3 regions of the Klebsiella sp. CSG-1 genome follow, and region 2 is predicted to be linked to each of the others. Evidence: predicted binding sites of a transcription regulator. Region 2 holds the regulator's gene; each other region holds the start of a gene.

Region 1 (4,285 bases), on a different contig from region 2:
CAGAAGCCGGTGATCAGCAGACGATGAGCATCGCCTCCGTGACGTGCGGCCCAGCTGGCGACATGGTCGAGGTCCGCCAGCACCTGTGCATCCGGCACTTTGCTGACCAGCTCCTGGAACAGGGTGGGGATATCGGTATAGTCATTCGGATCGCCCTGACGGAAGTAGAGCTCTGGTGCGATAGCCAGATACCCCTCCTGCGCCAGACGGCGGCAAATGTCGCGGATATGTTCATGGACGCCGAAAATTTCCTGAACAACGATAACGACCGGGAGCAGGCCATCGGCGTTCTTCGGACGAGCATGATAGGCCGGCATGTTCTCTCCTTGAGTGGGGATCGACGTTTCGCCTGTGGTGATGCTCTCCTCCGAGGTATGAACGGCGGTAGAAGCGTGCGGCGTGGCTGCAGGCGCAAAGCCAGGTTGCTTGGTTGTGGTCATGGTATTCTCCGTACCCTTATTTATTAGCGCATCGATAACTATAGACGCTATCGACCGGACGTTAACAAAGCACAGTGCCTGAAACAGGCTATCTTTTGTTCAGGCACGATGAATATAACTTGTTAATGTGATGTTTATCACTTTTTGATGGAAAATCATTGCAATGTTTTTTGTTCATGGTGATTTTTGTCACAAAATTTAGCGGGTAGCTTCTGTAAAGTACCGTTTTGCTTCTGCTGATAATTCGACCCACAGAGGAGTTTTTTATGTCTAAGTCTGATGTTTTTCATCTCGGCCTCACCAAAAACGATTTACAAGGGGCTACGCTGGCTATCGTCCCTGGCGATCCGGAGCGTGTGGAAAAGATCGCCGCGCTGATGGATAAGCCGGTCAAGCTGGCATCTCACCGCGAATTTACCTCCTGGCGTGCCGAACTGGATGGCAAGTCGGTCATTGTCTGCTCTACCGGTATCGGTGGCCCGTCAACGTCGATTGCCGTTGAAGAACTGGCGCAGCTGGGGATTCGTACCTTCCTGCGTATCGGCACCACCGGGGCTATCCAGCCACACATTAACGTCGGCGACGTGCTGGTCACCACCGCATCGGTACGTCTCGATGGCGCGAGTCTGCACTTTGCGCCGATGGAATACCCGGCCGTGGCTGACTTTGCCTGTACCACTGCGCTGGTTGAAGCGGCAAAATCGATCGGTGCGACCACCCATATCGGCGTTACCGCATCATCTGACACCTTCTACCCGGGCCAGGAGCGCTACGACACCTTCTCCGGTCGCGTGGTCAGCCGTTTTAAAGGCTCTATGGAAGAGTGGCAGTCCATGGGGGTCATGAACTACGAGATGGAATCTGCGACCCTGCTGACCATGTGTGCCAGCCAGGGGCTGCGTGCCGGGATGGTCGCCGGGGTTATCGTCAACCGTACCCAGCAGGAAATTCCGAACGCGGAAACCATGAAGCAAACCGAAAGCCACGCGGTAAAAATCGTGGTGGAAGCGGCTCGCCGTCTGCTGTAATTCCTCGCCTCTCACCCCAGGGCCGGATCTTCCGGCCTTTCTTTTTTGCGCTGCGCCTCGCAGGAAATCTCTTTTAAACTGGACGTTTGTACAGCACAATTCTATTTTTGTGCCGTAAGTTGTTGCCGCAGGGGGCGTTGTGGATATCTCGATTGTGATAAGTGCCATCGTGGCGCTGGCCGTAGGGCTGGTCGCAGGGTGGCTGGCGACCAAAGCCAAAGCTGACCAAATTCGCGCCGACCTTATCGAGGATCGCCGTGAACTGGATATCGAGCTCAGCGCTGCGCGCCAGCAGCTGGTGCAAGAGGCCCACTGGCGCGATGAATGCGAGTTGCTGAATAACGAACTGCGTAGCCTGCGTGACATCAATAGCTCACTGGAGGCCGATCTCCGCGAAGTCACCACCCGCCTTGAATCTACCCGGATACACGCCGAGGATAAAATCCGCCAGATGGTGAACAGCGAACAGCGTCTGAGCGAGCAGTTTGAAAACCTGGCTAACCGCATTTTCGAACACAGCAACCGGCGCGTCGATGAGCAGAACCGGCAGAGTTTACATGGCCTGCTAACGCCGCTGCGTGAACAGCTGGACGGTTTCCGCCGCCAGGTGCAGGACAGTTTTGGCCAGGAGGCGCGCGAGCGGCATACGTTGGCCCATGAGATCCGCAATCTGCAGCAGCTGAACGCGCAGATGGCGCAGGAGGCGCTGAACCTGACCCGGGCGTTGAAAGGGGATAACAAAACGCAGGGTAACTGGGGAGAGGTGGTGTTAACCCGCGTGCTGGAAGCTTCCGGGCTACGCGAAGGGTATGAATACCAGACCCAGGTCAGCATCGAAACAGAAGGGCGTTCGCGCATGCAGCCCGATGTGATCGTCCGCCTGCCGCAGGGGAAAGACGTGGTCATTGATGCCAAAATGACGCTGGTGGCCTACGAGCGCTATTTTAATGCCGAAGATGACTACACCCGCGAGGCGGCGCTGCAAGAGCATATCGCCTCGGTGCGAAACCATATTCGCCTGCTCGGGCGTAAAGATTATCAACAGCTGCCGGGCCTGCGCTCGCTCGACTATGTGCTGATGTTTATTCCCGTGGAGCCGGCTTTCCTGCTGGCTATCGACCGTCAGCCTGAACTTATCAGCGAAGCGCTGAAGAACAATATTATGCTGGTCAGTCCGACGACGCTGCTGGTAGCGCTGCGGACGATTGCCAATCTCTGGCGTTATGAACATCAAAGCCGCAATGCGCAGAAAATAGCTGAACGCGCAGGTCGTCTGTACGACAAAATGCGCCTGTTCGTTGATGATATGTCCGCCATCGGGCAGAGCCTGGATAAAGCCCAGGATAACTATCGCCAGGCGATGAAAAAGCTCGCTTCCGGGCGCGGGAATCTGCTGGTGCAGGCAGAGGCGTTCCGCGGTCTTGGCGTTGAAGTGAAGCGCGGGATTAATCCTGATTTAGTCGATCAGGCAACGGCTCAGGATGACGAATATCGTTCTGAAGAAGACGAAAACGCGCTGGAAGATAACGAATTTATCGCCGATCGGGCCGATGAGGCGATGTCCGGTGAACCCTCTACGCCGCGTTGAACCGTATGGGAAATGCGCTGAATCTGTTACACTCGGCGAACATTTTCTTGATAAGCAGGCATTGAGATGGTTGAGGATTCACAAGAAACGACGCACTTTGGTTTTCAGACCGTAGCCAAAGAGCAGAAGGCGGACATGGTGGCACATGTATTCCATTCTGTGGCCGCAAAATATGATGTTATGAATGATCTGATGTCGTTCGGTATTCATCGTTTGTGGAAGCGTTTCACCATCGACTGCAGCGGCGTACGCCGCGGACAGACCGTTCTGGACCTGGCCGGTGGCACCGGCGACCTGACGGCGAAGTTCTCTCGCCTGGTGGGTGAAACGGGGCGCGTCATGCTGGCGGATATCAACGACTCCATGCTGAAAATGGGCCGCGAAAAGCTGCGCAACATCGGTATCGTCGGCAACGTTGAATACGTTCAGGCTAACGCGGAAGCCCTGCCGTTTGCCGACAATACGTTTGACTGCATCACCATTTCCTTCGGTCTGCGTAACGTCACCGATAAAGAAAAAGCGCTGCGTTCAATGTATCGCGTCCTGAAGCCGGGCGGTCGTCTGCTGGTACTCGAGTTTTCGAAACCGATTATTGAACCGCTCAGCAAAGCCTATGATGCCTACTCCTTCCACGTGCTGCCGCGCGTAGGGGAGCTGGTTGCCAAAGACGGTGAAAGCTATCGCTACCTGGCGGAATCTATTCGTATGCACCCGAATCAGGACACCCTGAAAGCCATGATGCAGGACGCCGGTTTCGAAAACGTCGACTACTACAACCTGACGGCTGGTATCGTTGCGTTGCACCGCGGTTATAAGTTCTGACAGGAGGGATCGCATGCCTTTCAAACCACTGGTTACCGCTGGCATTGAAACCGCCCTCAATACCTTTCTCTGGCGCGACAAAGCGTTAAAACCTGCTCGCCAGCGTCTGCTGGGGAAGGTGCTGCGCGTTGAGCTGAAGGAGCTGTCGACGCCAGTTGTGCTGGTCTTCAGCGAGCGTCAGGTGGATGTACTGGGGGCCTGGGAAGGCGATGCCGACTGTACCGTCATTACCCGCCTCAGCGTGCTGCCACAGCTGCGCAACCGTCAACAGCTCACGGCGCTTATTCGCAGCGGTGACCTGGAAGTGCAGGGCGATCTGCAGGTGGTGCAGAACACGGTAGCGCTATGTGACCTGGCGGAATTCGATCCGGCTGAGCTGCTGGCGCCTTACACCGGCGATATCGTTG
Region 2 (4,285 bases):
CCATCAGGTCGGAAGCAATATTGTTGACCGTCGGCGTCAGCCACGATGGGCGAACCGCTTCGATCGGATCGATAGACTCACGCCATTCCGGAACATGCTGGTTCAGGTAAGTCATCAGCGGCAGAGGTTCGCCAAAGTTAACATAGCCCTGACCGAGGTTACGCAGCTTGCTCAGGCCGCGCAGCATCTGCGGCAGACTCTCTTTTTCTTTCGTCGCACCGCGCAGCTCTTTGGCGTAGGTGCCCACTTCCATCACGTGCTCGTAACCGATGTAGATAGGCACCAGCGTGATCGGTCGGGTCCCGCCGCGCAGCATGGCCTGGATGGTCATCGACAGGGTACCGGTTTTCGGATCCAGCAGACGGCCGGTACGCGAGCGGCCCCCTTCAACGAAGTACTCCACGGAGTAACCCCGGCTGAACAACTCGCCGAGATATTCGCGGAACACCGTTGAATAGAGCTTATTGCCCTTAAAGGTACGACGAATAAAGAATGCGCCACCGCGGCGGAAAATGGGGCCTGCTGGCCAGAAGTTCAGGTTGATACCGGCGGCAATATGCGGCGGCACCAGCCCCTGGTGATACAGCACGTAGGAGAGCAGCAGGTAGTCCATATGGCTACGATGGCACGGTACGTAGACAATCTCGTGCCCTTCATGGGCCAACTGACGTACGCGCTCGGCGTTGTGGACGTTGATCCCCTGATAGAGACGGTTCCAGGTAAAACCGAGAACGCGATCGGTCAGGCGAATCATCTCATAAGAGAAGTTCGCGGCGATCTCTTCCATCAGCGCGATGGCGTTTTGCTGCGCCTTCTCATGGGAGATTTTCTTGCTGCGCGCTTCATCTTCTACCGCGCGGGCGATGGCTTTGGATGCCAGCAGCTTATTGAACAGGTCCTGACGCGCCGGCAGACGTGGGCCGACGGCTGCCAGACGCTGGCGGGCGAAGTGCATACGCGCGACGCGGGCCAGCTTCTGGGCGATAATTTTATCGGTGCCGTGTTCGGTGGCCATTCTGCGCAGAGAAACCGGCGGCGAGAAACGGACAAAGCTGTCGCGTCCCAGCCACAGAACGGCGAAGAACTTCTGAATGCCATTCAGCATGCGCAGCGGCGGGTTAACTTCGCCTTTTTCGCGCCCAGGCGCACGCCCAAACATCACCGACACCGGCACCATTTGCACGTCCAGGTCAGGATGGTTGCGGTGCAGATCCAGGTAGTCGTGGAACAGCTTAATCGACTCTTCTTTCGGCGCGTAGTAGGTAAAGACGCGCGGGCCGCCGTGGATAAAGACGTAGCGCGGCAGCAGCGCGCCGTCGATTTCCAGCGGTTCAAGCGGATCGGGTAAATCGTGCTCCAGGCACTGAGCGCGCAGGGTCAGCAGGTCCGCCTTTGAATTATAAGGCAGGACGTACATGATAGGACGCGAGGTATCCAGCCCTAATTCCTGAGCAGGTTCTGCGGGAATAGACTTGCTTTTTACCAGCACCCGTAATGGTAAATTCAGTAATTTATAGTAAATTCGTTGCCAGCCGGACATAAACGATGTGAAGCCTCTGGTTAATCATGCAAATGCGCGGCAAGAATAACAGAAAGCGCGCAAAATTTCCGTTGCCACGCGGCAAACGCGTACACTCATTGACGTCATTTACATAAAAAGGTTCTTTTGATGGCCAATAATACCACTGGGTTAACCCGAATCATTAAAGCGGCAGGTTATTCCTGGAAAGGGTTCCGTGCGGCATGGATAAATGAGGCCGCATTTCGTCAAGAAGGCATCGCCGCCATTGTTGCTGTAGCGATAGCCTGCTGGCTGGACGTCGACGCCATCACGCGTGTGCTGCTGATAGGCTCGGTCCTGATAGTGATGATAGTCGAAATTCTTAATAGCGCGATTGAGGCGGTGGTGGACCGTATTGGCCCGGAACATCATGAGCTGTCCGGTCGGGCGAAAGATATGGGGTCTGCGGCGGTGCTGCTGGCCATTGCGATCGCGCTGATCACCTGGGCGCTCTTACTGTGGGCTCGCTATCACTGAGCGGCCACGTGGTGAGATATTCCGCTTTGCGATGTCTTCCCGGCGATCGGGCGAACCCGATGAGCTTTTGCCCGGCCGGCGACAATCACCCCTGGCGCCATGGGCTATCGGGGACGCAAAATGGAAAGAATCTCCTGATTTTTGTGTGAAATTTGATTCCAAAATCACCGTTAGCTGTATATACTCACAGCATAACTGTATATACACCCAGGGGGCGGGATGAAAGCGTTAACGACCAGGCAGCAAGAGGTGTTTGATCTCATTCGGGATCACATCAGCCAGACGGGCATGCCGCCGACGCGTGCGGAAATTGCTCAGCGCTTGGGGTTCCGTTCCCCAAACGCGGCGGAAGAACACCTGAAAGCGCTGGCGCGTAAGGGCGCGATCGAGATTATCTCCGGCGCCTCCCGGGGGATTCGCCTGCTGACGGAAGAAGAACCAGGTCTACCGTTGATTGGCCGCGTGGCGGCCGGTGAGCCGCTGCTGGCTCAGCAGCATATCGAAGGCCACTTCCAGGTCGATCCGGCGATGTTCAAGCCGAATGCCGACTTTTTGCTGCGGGTTAGCGGTATGTCAATGAAAGATATCGGTATTCTCGATGGCGATCTGCTGGCGGTCCATAAAACTCAGGATGTACGCAACGGCCAGGTTGTCGTGGCGCGTATTGACGAAGAGGTCACCGTTAAGCGTCTTAAAAAGCAGGGCAACATCGTCGAACTCCTGCCAGAAAACAGCGAATTTTCCCCTATCGTGGTGAATCTACGCGAGCAAAATTTCACTATTGAAGGGCTGGCCGTTGGCGTGATTCGCAACGGTGAGTGGCTGTAACACCTTCCCCACGCAGCATCGTCTGATGCATGATGCTGCGCTGTCTCCTCCCGGTCAGGCTCTTTCTCATGTTCTTTAACGCCGCTGATAAGGCCCTGTGGCGCCTGGCGCTACCCATGATTTTCTCCAACATCACCGTTCCGCTGCTGGGACTGGTGGATACCGCCGTGATTGGTCATCTCGACAGCCCGGTTTACCTCGGCGGTGTCGCGGTCGGCGCGACGGCCACCAGTTTTCTCTTTATGCTGCTGCTTTTCCTGCGGATGAGTACCACCGGACTGACGGCACAGGCCTTTGGCGCAAAAGATCCTCTCCGCCTGGCGCGGGCGCTGGTGCAGCCGCTGGGGCTGGCAACAGGTGCCGGCCTGCTGATTGTGCTTTTCCGAACCCCGCTTATCGATCTGGCGTTGCATATTGTTGGCGGCAATGAAGCGGTGCTGGAGCAGGCGCGGCGCTTTCTCGATATCCGCTGGCTGAGCGCGCCGGCATCGCTGGCAAACCTGGTGCTGCTCGGTTGGCTGTTGGGCGTGCAGTATGCCCGGGCGCCGGTGATTTTGCTGATTGTCGGCAACCTGCTGAATATCGTGCTCGATCTGTGGCTGGTGATGGGCCTGCATCTGAACGTGCAGGGTGCCGCGCTGGCGACGGTCACCGCCGAATATGTCACCTTTATCATCGGGCTGCTGATGGCAAGACGCGTGCTGGCGCTACGCGGTGTGTCATTTGCCCTGCTCAAGCGCGCGTGGCGCGGAGATATGCGCCGCTTGCTGGCGCTCAATCGCGATATCATGCTGCGCTCTCTGCTGCTTCAGCTCTGCTTTGGTGCGGTGACCGTTTTCGGCGCTCGTCTTGGCGGCGAGATCGTTGCCGTCAACGCGCTCCTGATGACCATGTTGACCTTTACCGCCTATGCCCTGGATGGTTTTGCTTATGCCGTGGAAGCGCACTCCGGGCAGGCTTACGGCGCGCGTGACGGTAGCCAGCTGCTTGAGGTCTGGCGAGCGGCCTGCCGTCAGTCGGGAATGGTGGCGCTGGCCTTTGCGGCGACCTATGCCGTGGCGGGACAGCAGATTGTCGCCCTGTTGACCTCGCTGCCCTCGCTTCAGCTGCTTGCCGATCGCTACCTGATCTGGCAGATCGTGCTGCCGGTGATTGGCGTGTGGTGTTATTTGCTGGATGGCATGTTCATCGGCGCGACGCGCGGGGCTGAGATGCGCAACAGCATGGCGGTGGCGGCGGCGGGGTTTGCCCTGACGCTGCTGACGCTACCGGTCCTCGGCAACCACGCGCTATGGCTGGCGCTGGCGGTTTTCCTCGCGCTGCGCGGTCTGTCGCTGGCGGTCATCTGGCGGCGACACTGGCGGCGTGGAACCTGGTTTTCGTAGTGATTTTTGATATGTAATTGGTTAAAGATTCCGA
Region 3 (4,285 bases), on a different contig from region 2:
ATTAATAGCAAAACATAAAGACCGCTGCGGATCGTCAAGTCTGGTCATCATTCTCCCCCGGAAATGTCTGTACGTGCCCTGTGCAGCTAAGCGTAGCCCAGCCGCGAGAACTCCGCAGGTTGCACGGCGCATGGGCCAGCACGGAAGAAAAAAGAAAAAAGAGGAGGAGGTCTGGGCCTCCTCCGGGACGGGGGTAACGGAATTAGGCCTGGCGCAGATTCTGCGCGGCTTTCACCATGTTGGCCAGCGCAGCGCGGGTTTCCGGCCAGCCGCGGGTTTTCAGGCCACAGTCCGGGTTGACCCACAGACGCTCTGCCGGGATACGCTGCGCCGCTTTCGCCAGCAGCGCTTCAATCCATTCCACGCTCGGCACGTTCGGCGAGTGGATGTCATATACGCCCGGTCCGATTTCGTTCGGGTATTCGAACTCTTCAAACGACTCCAGCAGCTCCATGTCAGAACGCGAGGTTTCAATGGTGATCACGTCCGCATCCAGTGCGGCAATGGAATCCATGATGTCGTTGAACTCGCAGTAACACATATGGGTGTGGATCTGGGTATCATCCCGCGCCACCGCGGCATTGATTCGGAAGGCTTCTACGCCCCACTGCAGGTAAGCATCCCAGTCGCTACGCTTAAGCGGCAGGCCTTCACGCAGCGCCGGCTCATCAATCTGGATAATGCCGATACCGGCCGCCTCCAGATCCGCCACTTCGTCACGCAGCGCCAGCGCAATCTGCTTAGCGATGGTTTCACGGCTGACATCTTCACGCGGGAAGGACCAGCACAGAATGGTCACCGGTCCGGTGAGCATACCTTTCACCGGTTTGTCGGTCAGCGACTGAGCGAATTTCGCCCACTCAACGGTGATCGCCTCCGGACGGCTGACGTCACCGATCACCACCGGCGGTTTCACGCAGCGGGAGCCGTAGCTCTGGACCCAGCCGTTCTGCGTGAAGATGAAGCCATCGAGGTGCTCGCCGAAGTACTCCACCATGTCGTTACGCTCGGCTTCGCCGTGAACCAGAACATCTAATCCTAAACGTTCCTGCTCAACAATCGCCTGCTTGATGTGCTCCGCAATACCGGTGCGATAGTGGTTCGCATCGAGATTGCCTTTTTTGAAGTCCAGACGCAGGCCACGGATCTCGGTAGTCTGTGGGAAAGAGCCGATGGTCGTGGTCGGCCACGCCGGTAGATTGAAGCGCGTACGCTGTGCCCTGGCACGCTCAGCGTATGGGCTGTTGCGCTGGCTGTCCTGAGCGGTAATGGCCGCCAGACGTTTTTCCACCGCCGCATTATGTACGCGGGACGAGTGACGGCGAGCCTGAATCGGTGCGCTCCATTCAGCCAGTTTTGCGGTCTCGCCGCTGTTCAGCGCATCGCGCAGCAGCGCCAGCTCTTCACATTTTTGCAGGGCGAAGGCGAACCAGCTTTTCACTTCCGCGTCGAGACGGGTTTCCACGCTCAGATCGATCGGGCTGTGCAGCAGGGAGCAGGAAGAAGCGATCCACAGCGCACGCTGGCCGACGAGGTCTTTAATTTGCGCATATTTCTCGGTCAGATCGGCGCGCCAGACGTTGCGCCCGTTGATCAGGCCCGCAGAGAGCAGCCAGTCGGACGGCAGACGCTGATGCAGAGCAGCCACATCATCTTTACCGTGCACCAGGTCAACGTGCAGGCCCTGCACCGGCAGCGCGGTGATGGTGTCGAGGTTCGCGGCGATGCCTTCAAAGTAGGTGGTCAGCAGCAGCTTAAGCTGGCCCGCGAGCGCATCATATGCCGGTTTGAATGCATCCAGCCACGCCTGCGGCAGCTCCAGTACCAGCGCCGGCTCGTCAATCTGCACCCACTCGATGCCGCGTTTTGCCAGCTCTGCCAGCACCTGCTGGTAAACCGGCAGGATATCGTTCAGCAGGCTCAAACGGTCAAACTGTTGGCCTTTGACTTTGCCCAACCACAGATAAGTGACCGGCCCCAGCAGGACCGGTTTAACCTTATGGCCGAGCGCCAGCGCTTCATCCACTTCATCCAGCAGCTGGGTCCAGGTCAGTTTGAACTGCTGCCCTTTTACAAACTCCGGCACCATGTAGTGGTAGTTGGTGTTAAACCATTTGGTCATTTCTGCCGCTGCCGCCGGTTCGCCGGACGGCGCACGGCCGCGACCAATGCGGAACAAGGTATCGATATCAACCGAGCCATCTTTGTTCTGATGACGAGCCGGCACGTTACCCAGTAGCAGGCTGGTGGTCAGAACATGGTCGTACCAGGCGAAATCACCCACCGGCAGCAGGTCAACGCCCGCCTGCTTCTGCTGCTCCCAGTGGCGGGCACGCAGCTCGCGGCCCACCGTCAGCAGTTCTTCGCGGGTCGAGTGACCCGCCCAGTAGCTCTCTTGCGCTTTTTTCAGCTCGCGACGTAGGCCAACGCGAGGGAAACCGAGGGTGTGATTAATAATTGTCATTTTTAAGACCTCATAATTTTTTAATCCGAAGGATTTCGGATTCAGGGAAGGCGGCAAGCTTGATCATCCCCGGGTGCTTACTCATGTAAGTGACCGGGATGAGCAAGCGCAGCCAACGCGCCATAAATTCGAAAGACACAGGATTTAGCCATCCAGATGTTTACACATCCATAATTGACAGGTACTGTATATTCCTCAAGCGCAAATTATTCATGCCGAAGTGAAGGACTTTCATGATCGAAATTAAACACCTGAAAACGCTACAGGCGTTGCGGAACAGCGGGTCGCTGGCAGGCGCTGCGGCGGCTCTGCATCAAACCCAGTCCGCTCTGTCTCACCAGTTCAGCGATCTGGAACAACGCCTTGGCTTCCGTCTGTTTGTGCGTAAAAGTCAGCCTCTGCGTTTCACCCCGCAGGGGGAGATCCTGCTCCAGCTGGCAAACCAGGTGCTGCCGCAAATCAGCCGCGCGCTGCAGGACTGCCACGAGCCGCAGCAAACCCGTCTGCGCATCGCTATCGAGTGTCATAGCTGTATACAGTGGTTGACCCCGGCACTGGAGAGTTTCCGCGCCCGCTGGCCGCACGTCGAAGTGGATTTTCAGTCCGGCGTGACCTTTGACCCGCAGCCAGCCCTGCAGCAAAGCGAGCTGGACCTGGTCATGACCTCCGATATCCTGCCGCGTAGCGGCCTGCACTATTCGCCGATGTTCGATTTTGAAGTTCGTCTGGTGCTGGCGCCGGAGCATCCGCTGGCGGCGAAAACGCGCATCGCGCCAGAAGACCTGGCCTCGGAACTGCTGTTGATTTATCCGGTTCAGCGCGGTCGCCTGGATATCTGGCGCCACTTCCTGCAGCCGGCCGGTATCAGCCCGCAGCTCAAAAGCGTCGACAATACCCTGCTGTTAATCCAGATGGTCGCCGCACGGATGGGCATCGCCGCCCTGCCGCACTGGGTGGTGGAAAGTTTTGAACGCCAGGGTCTGGTGGTCACCAAAACCCTGGGCGAAGGACTGTGGAGCCGGCTGTACGCCGCGGTACGCGACGGCGAGCAGCGCCAGCCGGTCACCGAGGCGTTTATTCGCTCAGCGCGGAACCACGCTTGCGATCATTTGCCGTTTGTCCGGAGTGCGGAGCGACCCAACGGCGATGGACCCACAGTGAGGCCAGGATCACCAGAGCTCCTGTAATAAAGCTCGGCCAGTGGGGCTGTTCCTGCCAGATGGCAAGGTTAACCAGCAGCCCGGCGGGGACATGCACGTTATTCATAATGCCCAGCGTGCCGGCATCCACCTGCGTGGCCCCGTAGTTCCACATAAAGTAACCCAGCCCCGACGCCGCCACGCCCAGCCAGACCAGAACGCCCCACTGTAGGGTTGTGGTTGGCAGCCGCTGCGGATTACCCAGCATAAACCAGGCCGCCACTGCCACCAGGAAGGCCCCCATATAGAACCACGCAAACGCGTTGTGCTGCGGCATCGGGCGCAGCTCCATCAGGCGCTTATAGCCCACCATACCGATAGCAAAACTGAGGTTCGACAGCTGAACCAGCAGCAGTCCCGTCCAGAAATGATCGCTCACTTTGTCATAGCGAATAATGGCTGCGCCCAGCACCGCCAGCCCCGCGCTCAGCAGATATCCCCAGCGGAGCTTGCGTCCGCTGAGCAGATCGTAAATCAGCGTGATATACAGCGGCGTAAAGACGGTAAACAGCAGGAATTCAGAAACCGTCAGGTACACATAGGCGCGGAATGCCAGCAGGTACATGATGCCAAGCTGCATCGCCCCGACCAGCATGTAGAGCACGATAGTACGCGGCGATTG

The links. The regulator LexA, encoded in region 2, represses DNA repair genes until DNA is damaged. The targets are predictions, from matches to a motif close to TNCTGTATGTACATACAGNA.
Region 1: a site for LexA is predicted at 1,545-1,564, ahead of rmuC (DNA recombination protein RmuC). Genes of this name have one in related genera too.
Region 3: a site for LexA is predicted at 2,647-2,666, ahead of metR (HTH-type transcriptional regulator MetR). Genes of this name have one in related genera too.

Annotation. Positions count from the first base shown of each region.
Region 1 covers NZ_JBWNLD010000018.1:15,151-19,435, reverse strand. The annotation lists gene AC007G_RS26230 (dienelactone hydrolase family protein) at 1-440, opposite strand, end outside; gene udp (uridine phosphorylase) at 707-1,468, shown strand; gene rmuC (DNA recombination protein RmuC) at 1,608-3,056, shown strand; gene ubiE (bifunctional demethylmenaquinone methyltransferase/2-methoxy-6-polyprenyl-1,4-benzoquinol methylase UbiE) at 3,123-3,878, shown strand; gene ubiJ (ubiquinone biosynthesis protein UbiJ) at 3,892-4,285, shown strand, end outside.
Region 2 covers NZ_JBWNLD010000007.1:39,888-44,172, forward strand. The annotation lists gene plsB (glycerol-3-phosphate 1-O-acyltransferase PlsB) at 1-1,540, opposite strand, end outside; gene AC007G_RS17510 (diacylglycerol kinase) at 1,670-2,038, shown strand; gene lexA (transcriptional repressor LexA) at 2,258-2,866, shown strand; gene dinF (MATE family efflux transporter DinF) at 2,935-4,251, shown strand.
Region 3 covers NZ_JBWNLD010000018.1:20,455-24,739, forward strand. The annotation lists gene AC007G_RS26235 (transporter substrate-binding domain-containing protein) at 1-48, opposite strand, end outside; gene metE (5-methyltetrahydropteroyltriglutamate--homocysteine S-methyltransferase) at 203-2,464, opposite strand; gene metR (HTH-type transcriptional regulator MetR) at 2,698-3,651, shown strand; gene AC007G_RS26250 (carboxylate/amino acid/amine transporter) at 3,539-4,285, opposite strand, start outside.